DNA from 3 places in the Caulobacter sp. SRI_014 genome. Region 1 is predicted to be linked to each of the others. Evidence: predicted binding sites of a transcription regulator. Region 1 holds the regulator's gene; each other region holds the start of a gene.
The links. Region 1 encodes LexA, which represses DNA repair genes until DNA is damaged. Its sites were predicted from a motif close to ATGTTCNCNANNTGTTCT; they were not measured.
Positions count from the first base shown of each region.

Region 2: a site for LexA is predicted at 1,745-1,762, ahead of recA (recombinase RecA). Genes of this name have one in related genera too.
Region 3: a site for LexA is predicted at 1,402-1,419, ahead of AC2YG9_RS15190 (putative DNA modification/repair radical SAM protein). Genes of this name have one in related genera too.

Region 1 covers NZ_JBYCZQ010000005.1:54,866-58,138, forward strand. The annotation lists gene trpC (indole-3-glycerol phosphate synthase TrpC) at 1-323, shown strand, start outside; gene AC2YG9_RS13045 (hypothetical protein) at 580-822, opposite strand; gene lexA (transcriptional repressor LexA) at 986-1,684, shown strand; gene AC2YG9_RS13055 (ComEC/Rec2 family competence protein) at 1,665-3,273, opposite strand, start outside.
Region 2 covers NZ_JBYCZQ010000015.1:31,674-34,946, reverse strand. The annotation lists gene kduI (5-dehydro-4-deoxy-D-glucuronate isomerase) at 1-299, opposite strand, end outside; gene recA (recombinase RecA) at 601-1,671, opposite strand; gene AC2YG9_RS21820 (amidohydrolase family protein) at 1,798-2,946, opposite strand; gene AC2YG9_RS21815 (EAL domain-containing protein) at 3,166-3,273, shown strand, end outside.
Region 3 covers NZ_JBYCZQ010000006.1:215,665-218,937, forward strand. The annotation lists gene AC2YG9_RS15175 (hypothetical protein) at 1-142, opposite strand, end outside; gene AC2YG9_RS15180 (hypothetical protein) at 305-451, opposite strand; gene AC2YG9_RS15185 (transglutaminase family protein) at 470-1,327, opposite strand; gene AC2YG9_RS15190 (putative DNA modification/repair radical SAM protein) at 1,432-2,652, shown strand; gene AC2YG9_RS15195 (UdgX family uracil-DNA binding protein) at 2,649-3,273, shown strand, end outside.

The DNA of each region.
Region 1 (3,273 bases):
TGATGGCCGAGGCCGCCCGCCACGGCATGGACGCCCTGGTCGAGGTCCACGACGAGGCCGAACGCGACCGCGCCCTTGCCCTCGGCGCTACGCTGCTGGGCGTCAACAACCGCGACCTGCGCAGCTTCGTCGTCGACCTCGCCGTCACCGAGCGGCTGGCTGTCGATCTGCCGGCGGACATCCTGCTGGTCACTGAAAGCGGCGTCTTCACCGCCGACGACGCCCACCGCATGGCCCGCGCCGGCGCCCGCGCCATGCTAGTCGGCGAAAGCCTGATGCGGCAGGCGGATGTCACCGCCGCCACCCGCGCCCTGCTGGCCTGAAATAAACTCCGGGCGAAATTCAAGGCCCTGATTTTCCGGGCCTCCGGGCCATCCCGCCGCGTAGGCCGGCGCGATCACAAACAGACCAACAATCCCCGCGCCCGGACCCACGCCTCACCTACGCCGGAGCCTACGCGCCCCGCCGGTCGGCCAACATCAAAGCCACCGCTTCCTCAGTGTTTTCAACGCCTGCCCCCGAGGGCCGCCCATGGCGCCCGCCGATCCCGGCTATAATGGTAAGCCGCTTCGATAGGGCTCAGCCCGCTGCCGCCGTCCGCAGCGGGGCCACGCTCGCGGGCGGCGCCGCGCGCCGCCCCATGGTCCAGTTGCCGCAGACCCGAACCTTCGGGTTCGGCGCCGACCAGATCTCCCCGCTGTCGTCCAGCGCCACCACCCAGATCAGATGATGCTCCTGACCATAGTCGATGACCGCAAACGCATAGCCGTTCCCTTTGTCCTGGACGGTGACGGGCAGGCAGGGATTGAGTTGGGTGAACATGAAGCACGCGGCCGCTGATGGGGACTGATCAACGGCGGAAAATTCCGCTTGTTCCTATGTCGGATGAGCAACGCGGTTAACTTGACATCAAGAAAGAACACCTAGAGAACATCCATATCGTTTGCGATTTGTTCCCACTGAATCGCGCCTGGAGAGCCCGCCCATGCTGACCCGCAAGCAGCACGAACTTCTCATGTTCATCCACGAACGGATCAAGGAATCCGGCGTCTCGCCGTCGTTCGACGAGATGAAGGACGCCCTGGACCTGGCCTCCAAGTCCGGCATCCACCGGCTGATCACCGCCCTCGAGGAGCGCGGCTTCCTGCGCCGCCTGGCCCATCGGGCCCGCGCGCTGGAGGTGGTCAAGCTGCCGCAACAGGCGACCACCTCGGCCCCGGCCGGCGGCCGCCAGACCTTCAAGCCCCAGGTCGTCGAAGGCTCCCGCGCCGCCATGAGCGGGCCCGAGCCGGCCAACGATGTACGCGAGCTGTCGGTGCTTGGCCGCATCGCCGCCGGTGTGCCGATCGACGCCATACAGCACGAACGTTCCGTCATGCCGGTGCCCGAAGCCATGCTGGGCGCCGGTGAACACTATGTCCTGGAAGTCGACGGCGACTCGATGATCGAGGCCGGCATCCTTGACGGCGACTACGTCGTCATCCGCCGCACCGACCAGGCCACCAGCGGCGAGATCGTTGTCGCCCTGGTCGAGGGCGAGACCGCCACCCTGAAGCGCCTGCGCCGCAAGGGGGCCTCCATCGCCCTGGAGGCCGCCAACCCCAAGTACCAGACCCAGATCTACGGCCCCGACCAGGTGGCCGTGCAGGGCAAGCTGGTCGGCCTCATCCGCCGCTATCACTGATAGTCCAGGGGCGCCTGCCGCGTAGCGGCTGCGCCCAGACGATCCGCCAGCCCTGCCCCTGGCGGTAGAGTTCGGCGGAGCCGCCCTTCCTGAAGTCGGCGGCGCTCAGGATCAGGTCGGACCGGCAGCCTTGCGGAGCCTCCGACCGGAACACGACAACCCTGGCCGCGCACAGCTCGGCCAGGGTTTTCTCATCCGGGACCCGGCGCTGATTCCATTGCGCCACCTCCCCCAGGCACCGGCGGCGATTGCAGTCGAAAAGGTCCGGGGAATCCACGTCATCCAGCGTCAACCCGCGCCTGCGGGCCCAGACCTCCAGGGCGAAGCGCCGACTTTCCGGCCGGGCCGGGATGGCCTGCTCGCCCCGACGGATCGCCAGGGCTGAGCCATCGGAGGCGATCCACAGGTCCGGCGGCGCGGGTCTCGGCCAGAGCGCGACGGTCAGCGCCAGGGGGACACCCAACCAGCGGAGGCGTCCCTGCCACAGGCAAAGGATCAGGATGCCGAGGAAGGCGACCGGTAGGGTCCAGGCCGGGCCGCTGGCGACGGTGACCTGCGCACCTGGCGTTTGAGCCGTCTGACCGGCGATGGCCAGCATCAGGTCGATCGACCAGCCGGCTACGGCGAGGAACGGTCCGCCCAAGCCCAGCGGCTCCAGCGCGGCGCCGAGGGCAAGAAAGGGCATCATCACGAAGCTGGATATCGGCGCGACCAGCAGGTTGGCCACCAGTCCATAGGAGGCGACGCGGTTGAAATGGTGCATGGCGAACGGCCCCGTCGCCAGACCGGCGACTAGGCTCATCGCGATGCTGGCTCCGATCCAGACGGCGACCGCCTGCGGAAAGCGGATCCACCAGGGGGTCGAGATCTCCTTCACCGGGTTGGGCAGACGTTCGACCAAGGCCACCAGGGCGGCGGTGGCGGCAAAACTCATCTGGAAGCCGGGCTCGGTCGCGGCCTCTGGATAGAGGATCAGGATGACCATGGCTGCCACGGCCAACGCATCGAGGCTGATGGCCCGCCGGTCGAACAGGACGGCCAGAAAGGCCACACCGGCCGTGATCGCCGCCCGCACAGCCGGCGACGGCGCGCCGGAGACGACAAGGTAGGTGGCCACCGCCGCCATGCCGAGGACGGCAGCGGTCTTCTTGCCGTTGATACGCAGGGCCAGCCAGGGCCAGGCGGCGATCAGCAATCGGGCCAGAGCGAAGGCGAAGCCCCCGACAATGGCCATGTGCAGGCCGGAAATGGAGATGATGTGCGCCAGCCCCGAAGCCCGCATGGCGTCGGTCTGCTCTTTGGTTATCCAGGCCTCGTGGCCGGTGACCATGGCCGCGCCCATGCCGCCGGCGTGCTCGCCCATCTGGTCGACGATGCGCCGAGCCAGGCTCCAGCGCATGGCGTTGACGCCCATCGCCCATCGCAGGGCCAGCGGCGGCTCGGCCAGGGCGATGGCCTGGGGCTGCGACACCGCGAACCCGACGCCGCCGACCCGGTCGAACCAGGCGTCGCGGGCGAAGTCGTACGAGCCGGGGCTGGACGGCGGCGGCGGTGGACCAAGGCCGGCGCGCAGGCGGATGGACTGGCCC
Region 2 (3,273 bases), on a different contig from region 1:
TCGAAGGCCTGGCCATCGACCGTCACCTTGCCGGCTCCGCCGACGTTGATGATGCCCAACTCGCGGCGTTCCAGGAACGGATGGCCGGCGGCGCTGGCCGGTTCGGTCTGGTCGGGCAGCTTCAGAGGCGCAGCGCCGGGAACCGCACCGCCGATCACGAAGCGTTCGTTGTGGCTGTAGTTGAGCACCACCTGGCCATCGACGAACAGACCGGTCAGCAGGTAACGGTCGCGCAGTTGGTCGTTTGTGGCGCCGTCCATCATGTCCGGATGGGTAGCCTGAAGGGTCTTGGCGAACATGTGACGAGGTCCTCCCGAGAGATCGTGTTTCCGGTCAGGTAACCGGTGTCATGACTTGTGGCAAGCGTCGCTGACGACTTTAGCAGGAGCCGTTGCCGGTGGGGACCGGTTCGCGCCGCGCATCGTTGATCAGCAGCCGCCAACAGCCGGAGGCGTACCTGTCCCCATAAGAAAAGGACGCCCGCCTTTCGGCGGACGTCCTTTAGCTGCGGCCCGCCAAGTGCGGGGCGGGATGGGCGCACGAGGGTGGATCGGCGCCTCATCCCCGGCCGGCCGCGAGCATTTCGCTCGAGGCTTGAGCCTAGACGTCGTCTTCCTCGGTCGGGCCGACGAGCAGCTCTTCCTCGATATCGGTCGACTTGCCGCGGACCTGGGCCTCGATCTCGGCGGCCATGTCCGGGTTGGCTTTCAGGAACTCCCGGACGTTGTCGCGGCCCTGGCCAATGCGCTGGCTGTTCCAGGAGAACCAGCTGCCCGACTTCTCGATGACCCCGGCTTTCACCCCCAGGTCGATGATCTCGCCAAGCTTGGAGATGCCCTGGCCGTACATGATGTCGAACTCGACTTCGCGGAAGGGCGGGGCCACCTTGTTCTTGACGACCTTGACCCGGACGTTGTTGCCGATGATCTCGTCACGGACCTTGACCGAGCCGGTGCGGCGGATGTCGAGGCGAACCGAGGCGTAGAACTTCAGGGCGTTACCGCCGGTCGTCGTCTCCGGGCTGCCGTACATCACCCCGATCTTCATGCGGATCTGGTTGATGAAGATGACGATGGTCTTGGCCTTGTGGATCGAGCCGGTCAGCTTGCGCAGCGCCTGGCTCATCAGACGGGCCTGCAGACCCGGCAGGCTGTCACCCATCTCACCTTCGATTTCAGCGCGCGGCGTCAGGGCCGCCACGGAGTCGATGACGATGATGTCGACGGCGTTCGACCGCACCAGGGTGTCGGTGATCTCCAGCGCCTGCTCGCCGGTGTCCGGCTGCGAGACGAGGAGCTCGTCGAGGTTGACCCCCAGCTTGTGGGCGTAGGACGGATCCAGCGCATGCTCGGCGTCGACGAAGGCGGCGGTGCCGCCGGCCTTCTGGACCTCGGCCACCACATGCAGGGCCAGGGTGGTCTTGCCCGAGCTTTCCGGGCCGTAGATTTCGATGATCCGGCCCTTGGGCAGGCCGCCGATGCCGAGTGCGATGTCGAGGCCGAGCGAACCGGTGGAGACGCTTTCGATCTCCTCGATCTTGCCCTTCACGCCCAGCTTCATCACCGAGCCCTTGCCGAACGCCCGATCGATCTGGCTCAGCGCCGCTTCGAGCGCGCGCTGCTTGTCACCGTCGTCTTTACCCACGAGCTTCAATGCCGCCTGATTAGCCATGTACTTTCCACCTTGTCCCACGATTCTCGCCGGCCCGCCCGGCGCGTTGAGGGCATAAGTACATGGTTTGTTCTCGTTCGCAATATGTTCTCGTTTTCGGCGAGAACATTTTTGCGGAACACCGGCTCAGGCCGTGAGGAACATGTCGTCGAAGTTCCTGCGGTAGAAGCGGTCCCTGCCCTCTTCCGACAGACCCTCGAAGGTCGCCTCGAACCGCCCGATCGGGTCCTTTGTCCCTTCCGGGTGCGGGAAGTCGCTGGAGAACAGGAACAGCTCCTCGCCGCCCTCGCGGATGATCAGCCCGGCGTCCTCGGTGGCGAAGGGGGTGAAGCGCACGGCCCGGCGGATGAACTCCGAGGGCGGACGGCTCAAACCACCGACCACCGGATCGGTCTTCTTCCAGCTCTTCCAGGCCTGGTCGAGGCGACGCATGAAGTCCGGAACCCAGCCGGCGCCCAGCTCGATGACCCCGCCCCGCAGGTTCGGGAAGCGGTCGAAGACGCCGTCGAGGGCCAGGGCCGAGAGGAACATCTGCGGCGCGAAGCTGAGCACGAAAAAGTCCTTGGCCCGCAGGTTCTCGCCGCCGCCCAGCCAGTCGGTGGGCCGGGGATGACCATTGTTCTGATAGGCCGGGTCAAGCACCGGCGGCGAGCCGCCGACATGCAGCATGAAGGGCACGCCCGCCTCACTCATCCGGCGCCAGACCGGGTCAAGATCCGGGTGGCCCGGCGAGCGCCCGCCGGCCGGGCTGGCCGGCAGCCAGATAGCCCCGATGCCGGCCTTGATCGCCAGATCGACCTCGATCAGCGCCTGGGCAGGATCATCGAGCGGAACCATTCCGACCGGGATCAGCCGTTTGTCACCAGAGCAGAAGTCGGCCATGCCCCGGTTCAGGGCCCGCGAGCCGCCGTACTTCACTTCCAGGTCGTCGCTGCGCAGGAACTGGCTGCCGGCAAAGGTCGTGAAGACCAGCTGGCGCGAGAAGCCGAGGTCGTCCAGCGCCCGACGCCGCTCGTCCGGGTTCATCGCCCCATAGGCGCCCCAGCCCTTGGGGCCCGAGACCACGTTGGACGCGATCGCCGCCGTCGCCGCCTCGTCGGTCTGCCGCGCCTTGGCCCGGCGGATGGCCTCGGCCGCCCCGGCCCCGCCGGCCTCCAGCCGCAGCGGGATCAGGCGGTCGCGCACGGCAGCGTCGGCATTGGCGCTCAGCCAGTCCTCGCTTTCCATGATGTGGCTGTCGGCGTCGTTCATGACGCGCCCCTGGGCGTAGGACATCGCGGCCTCCTCCAAATCGGTCTCTGCCGTACCGGTTATTCGAAGAGTAGCCGCAGCCGCCCTGTTTGTGGAGTCTCGATAGGGCCGGTGTGTTCGACAGGGGGCAGAATGCCCGGATTGTGGATACACATTCCGTGCTGTGACGGGCTGACGCACCGGTGTGACAACACCCCTTTAAGCACCTGACGCTAGCAAGGCAGTCCTGTCTGGAGTTCTGTCTTGGCTACCTCCTCGCGCACCCTGCTCGGTTTTGCCTTCGCGGCCGGCGATCTGCTCCTTGAACTCGACGCCTCCGGCACAGTGCTGGAAGCCGTCGGGGCTGCCCAG
Region 3 (3,273 bases), on a different contig from region 1:
CCGGCACGCGGGCGGCCCCGGAGAAGACCCCGGAGATGTTGGCGTCTTTCAGAAGGTTGGTGTCGGAAAGGCCGTCGGAGGCGGCGCCGGTGACCGAAACAGCCGACATTGCCGCGATCGACACGGCGGTCAGGCTCGTCAAGGCAATTCCGGCTATCGGCCGCATAAGCTCCCCCGATCCCCTTCCGCGTTAAGGAACGTTAACCGGCTGTGGGCGGCTAGCAAGCCCAGTCGCGGGGCAGGCGAGCCCCATTCGATCACTTTTCGTATCGTGGGTCGCCGAACTTACGCCCGATATGAGCGGTCAGTGCGCGGGCCGGCGTTTGGGGACCGCCTTGTCCTCTTTTCTGGTCGCCTCTTTCTGGGCCGGTTGGCCATGCTGCGGTTCCGGGGCGGACTTGGGGAAGGCGTCCTTCCAGGCCGGTTCCTGCTGCTGGAAATTCGAGGTCATGACGCAATACTCCAGGCTTCAGGCGGCTGCCGCCAGGTCGTCGGCGGCGGAAACAGTGACGTTGACGGTGAGGCTGCGCCGGCCCGGATCGCCGATCAGGATTCCGCTGACCGGGGCGGCTTCGCGCGGCGTGCGGCTGACGGCGACAGGGATCAGGTCAGGAGACTCGGCCAGGCCGTTGGTCGGGTCGAACTCGGTCCAGCCAAGGTCCGGCAGGAAGACCTCGCACCAGGCATGGGTCGCGCCGGCGCCGCGCAGGGTGGCGGCCGGGCTGTGCAGGTAACCGGTGACGAACCGGGCCGCAAAGCCGGCCCGGCGCAGGACTTCGACCATCAGCCAGGCGAAATCGCGGCAGGTGCCAGACCGGGTGGCGATGGTCTGGGCCGGCGTCTGGACGCCTTCCTCGTACCGGGCCCGGTAGGCGAAGGCGTCGATGGTCCGGTTCAGCCGTAGCAGGAAGTCGAGCGCTGGTTCGCCGGGCGGACCAGCCTGCTCATGCAGCCAGGCGGTGACGCTCGGATCGTCCTCGCTGTCAGGGACGATGTAGGGGGCCAGGGCAGCCTTTTCGTCCTGGCCGTAGGTGATGGGCAGGGCGGTGTGCGGATTATCCGGATGAAAGGGGGCCAGCGGGGCGGGGAAGCGTTCGATGACCAGTTGGCTGATGATCGCCAGCTCAGTAGCCTCGCCTTCAGGCGTGAACCAGCAGACGCAGTTGCTGTAGGCGTCGTAGGTCCAGCGGATGCCGCCCGGCGGTCCGACGGCGAGGGAGGCTTTCTCGACCTTCAGTCCATGGCTGTCGCGGGGCCGGACCAGCAGACGCTGGGGCCCGAACGCCACCGGCTTCTCGTAGCGGTAGCGGGTTTCGTGCTGGATCATGAGGCGTGCCACGCAGGGCAGAACCGTGCGGGAAGCCTTTGGTTCCAAACACTTTTCGCGTGATGGCCATTGTTAGAACAAAATAGGAACATTATAGGTCGGGCATGGCCGTGCTCGATCTCAAGCGTAAACTCTCCATCCTGTCCGACGCGGCGAAGTACGATGCCTCCTGCGCCTCCTCCGGCTCCAGCAAGCGCAACTCGATGGGCGGCAAGGGGGTGGGATCGACCGAGGGCATGGGCATCTGCCATGCCTATGCGCCGGACGGGCGGTGCATCAGCCTGCTGAAGATCCTGCTGACCAACTTCTGCATCTACGACTGCGCCTACTGCATCAACCGGGTCAGCTCGAACGTGGCCCGGGCGCGGTTCACGGTGCAGGAAGTCGTCGACCTCACGCTGGGCTTCTACAAGCGCAACTACATCGAGGGGCTGTTCCTCTCCTCGGGCATCATCCGATCCGGCGACTACACGCTGGAGGAGATGGTGCGGGTCGCGAAGTCCCTGCGGCTGGACCACGACTTTCGAGGCTACATCCATCTCAAGCTGATCCCGGAGGCCTCGCCGGCCCTGGTGCTGGAGGCGGGGCTCTACGCCGACCGGGTGTCGATCAACATCGAGCTGCCGAGCGATGCGAGCCTGAGCCAACTGGCGCCGCAGAAGGACGTGCGGGTGATCAAGAAGGCGATGGGCGGAGTGGGGTTGGCCATCGACGAGGGCAAGGAGAAGGGCCGCAAGACCCGACCGCCGCGGTTCGCCCCGGCGGGCCAGTCCACACAGCTGATCATCGGGGCGGACGCCTGCAGCGACGGCGAGATTCTGAACCGCAGCGCCCGGCTCTATGGCGGCTATGGCCTGCGGCGGGTCTACTACTCGGCCTTCAGCCCTATCCCCGACGCCTCGCGCAATCTGCCTCTGGAGCGGCCGCCGCTGTTGCGCGAGCACCGGCTGTACCAGGCCGACTGGTTGATGCGGTTCTACGGCTTCGAGCGGAAGGAGATCGTCGCCGACGAAGGCAACCTCGATCTGGCGATCGATCCCAAGCTGGCCTGGGCCCTGGCCCATCGCGAGGATTTCCCGGTCGACGTGAACAAGGCCGACCGCGAGACCTTGCTGCGCACCCCGGGGCTGGGCGTGAAGACGGTCGACCGGCTGATCGCGCTGCGCCGTCAGAAGCGCTTGCGGCTGGAGGATGTGAAGCGGCTGGCGCGCGGGGTGGAGAAGGTCAAACCCTTCATCGTCGCCGAGGACTGGACGCCGGGCTCGCTGACCGACCGGCTCGATCTGCGGGCCCAGGTTGCGCTCGAGCAGCCGAGGCTGCTTTGAGACTGGCGCGACTGCAGGGGCCGACAGACTTCGAGGGCTGGCGCCACGCGGCCCGGTCGCTGCGGCTGCAGGGCATGGCGCCGACGACGGTGGCCTGGGCCGTGGCGGGGGAGGGAGACCTTTTCGCCGAGCAGGGCGGGGTCGAGGAGGCCGCCGCGCCCGCCTTCCGCACGCCGCGCGCCTTTGTCGACCTGGCGCAGGACGTCATCTGCCACCGCGACGACGAGCGGTTCGACCTGCTGTACCGCCTGCTCTGGCGACTTGAGCGCGAGCCGAGCCTGATGCTGGACATCACCGACCCGGACGTCGCCCGGGCCCGCGAGATGGCCAAGAACGTCTCCCGCGCCAGCCACAAGATGAAGGCCTTCGTCCGCTTCCGGCGGATCGAGGGCGCCGAGCCGGAAGCCTACGCCGCCTGGTTCGAGCCGGCCCATTTCGTCGTCGAGCGAACCGCCGGCTTCTTCGTGCGGCGGTTTGCGGGGATGCGGTTCTCGATCCTGACCCCGGATCTCTGCTGCCACTGGAACGGCGACGAGCTCAGCTTCTCGCCGGGTGTTTCCCGCGACCAGGCGCCGGCCGACGACGTGCTGGAGGACTATTGGCGGACCTACTACGCCTCGA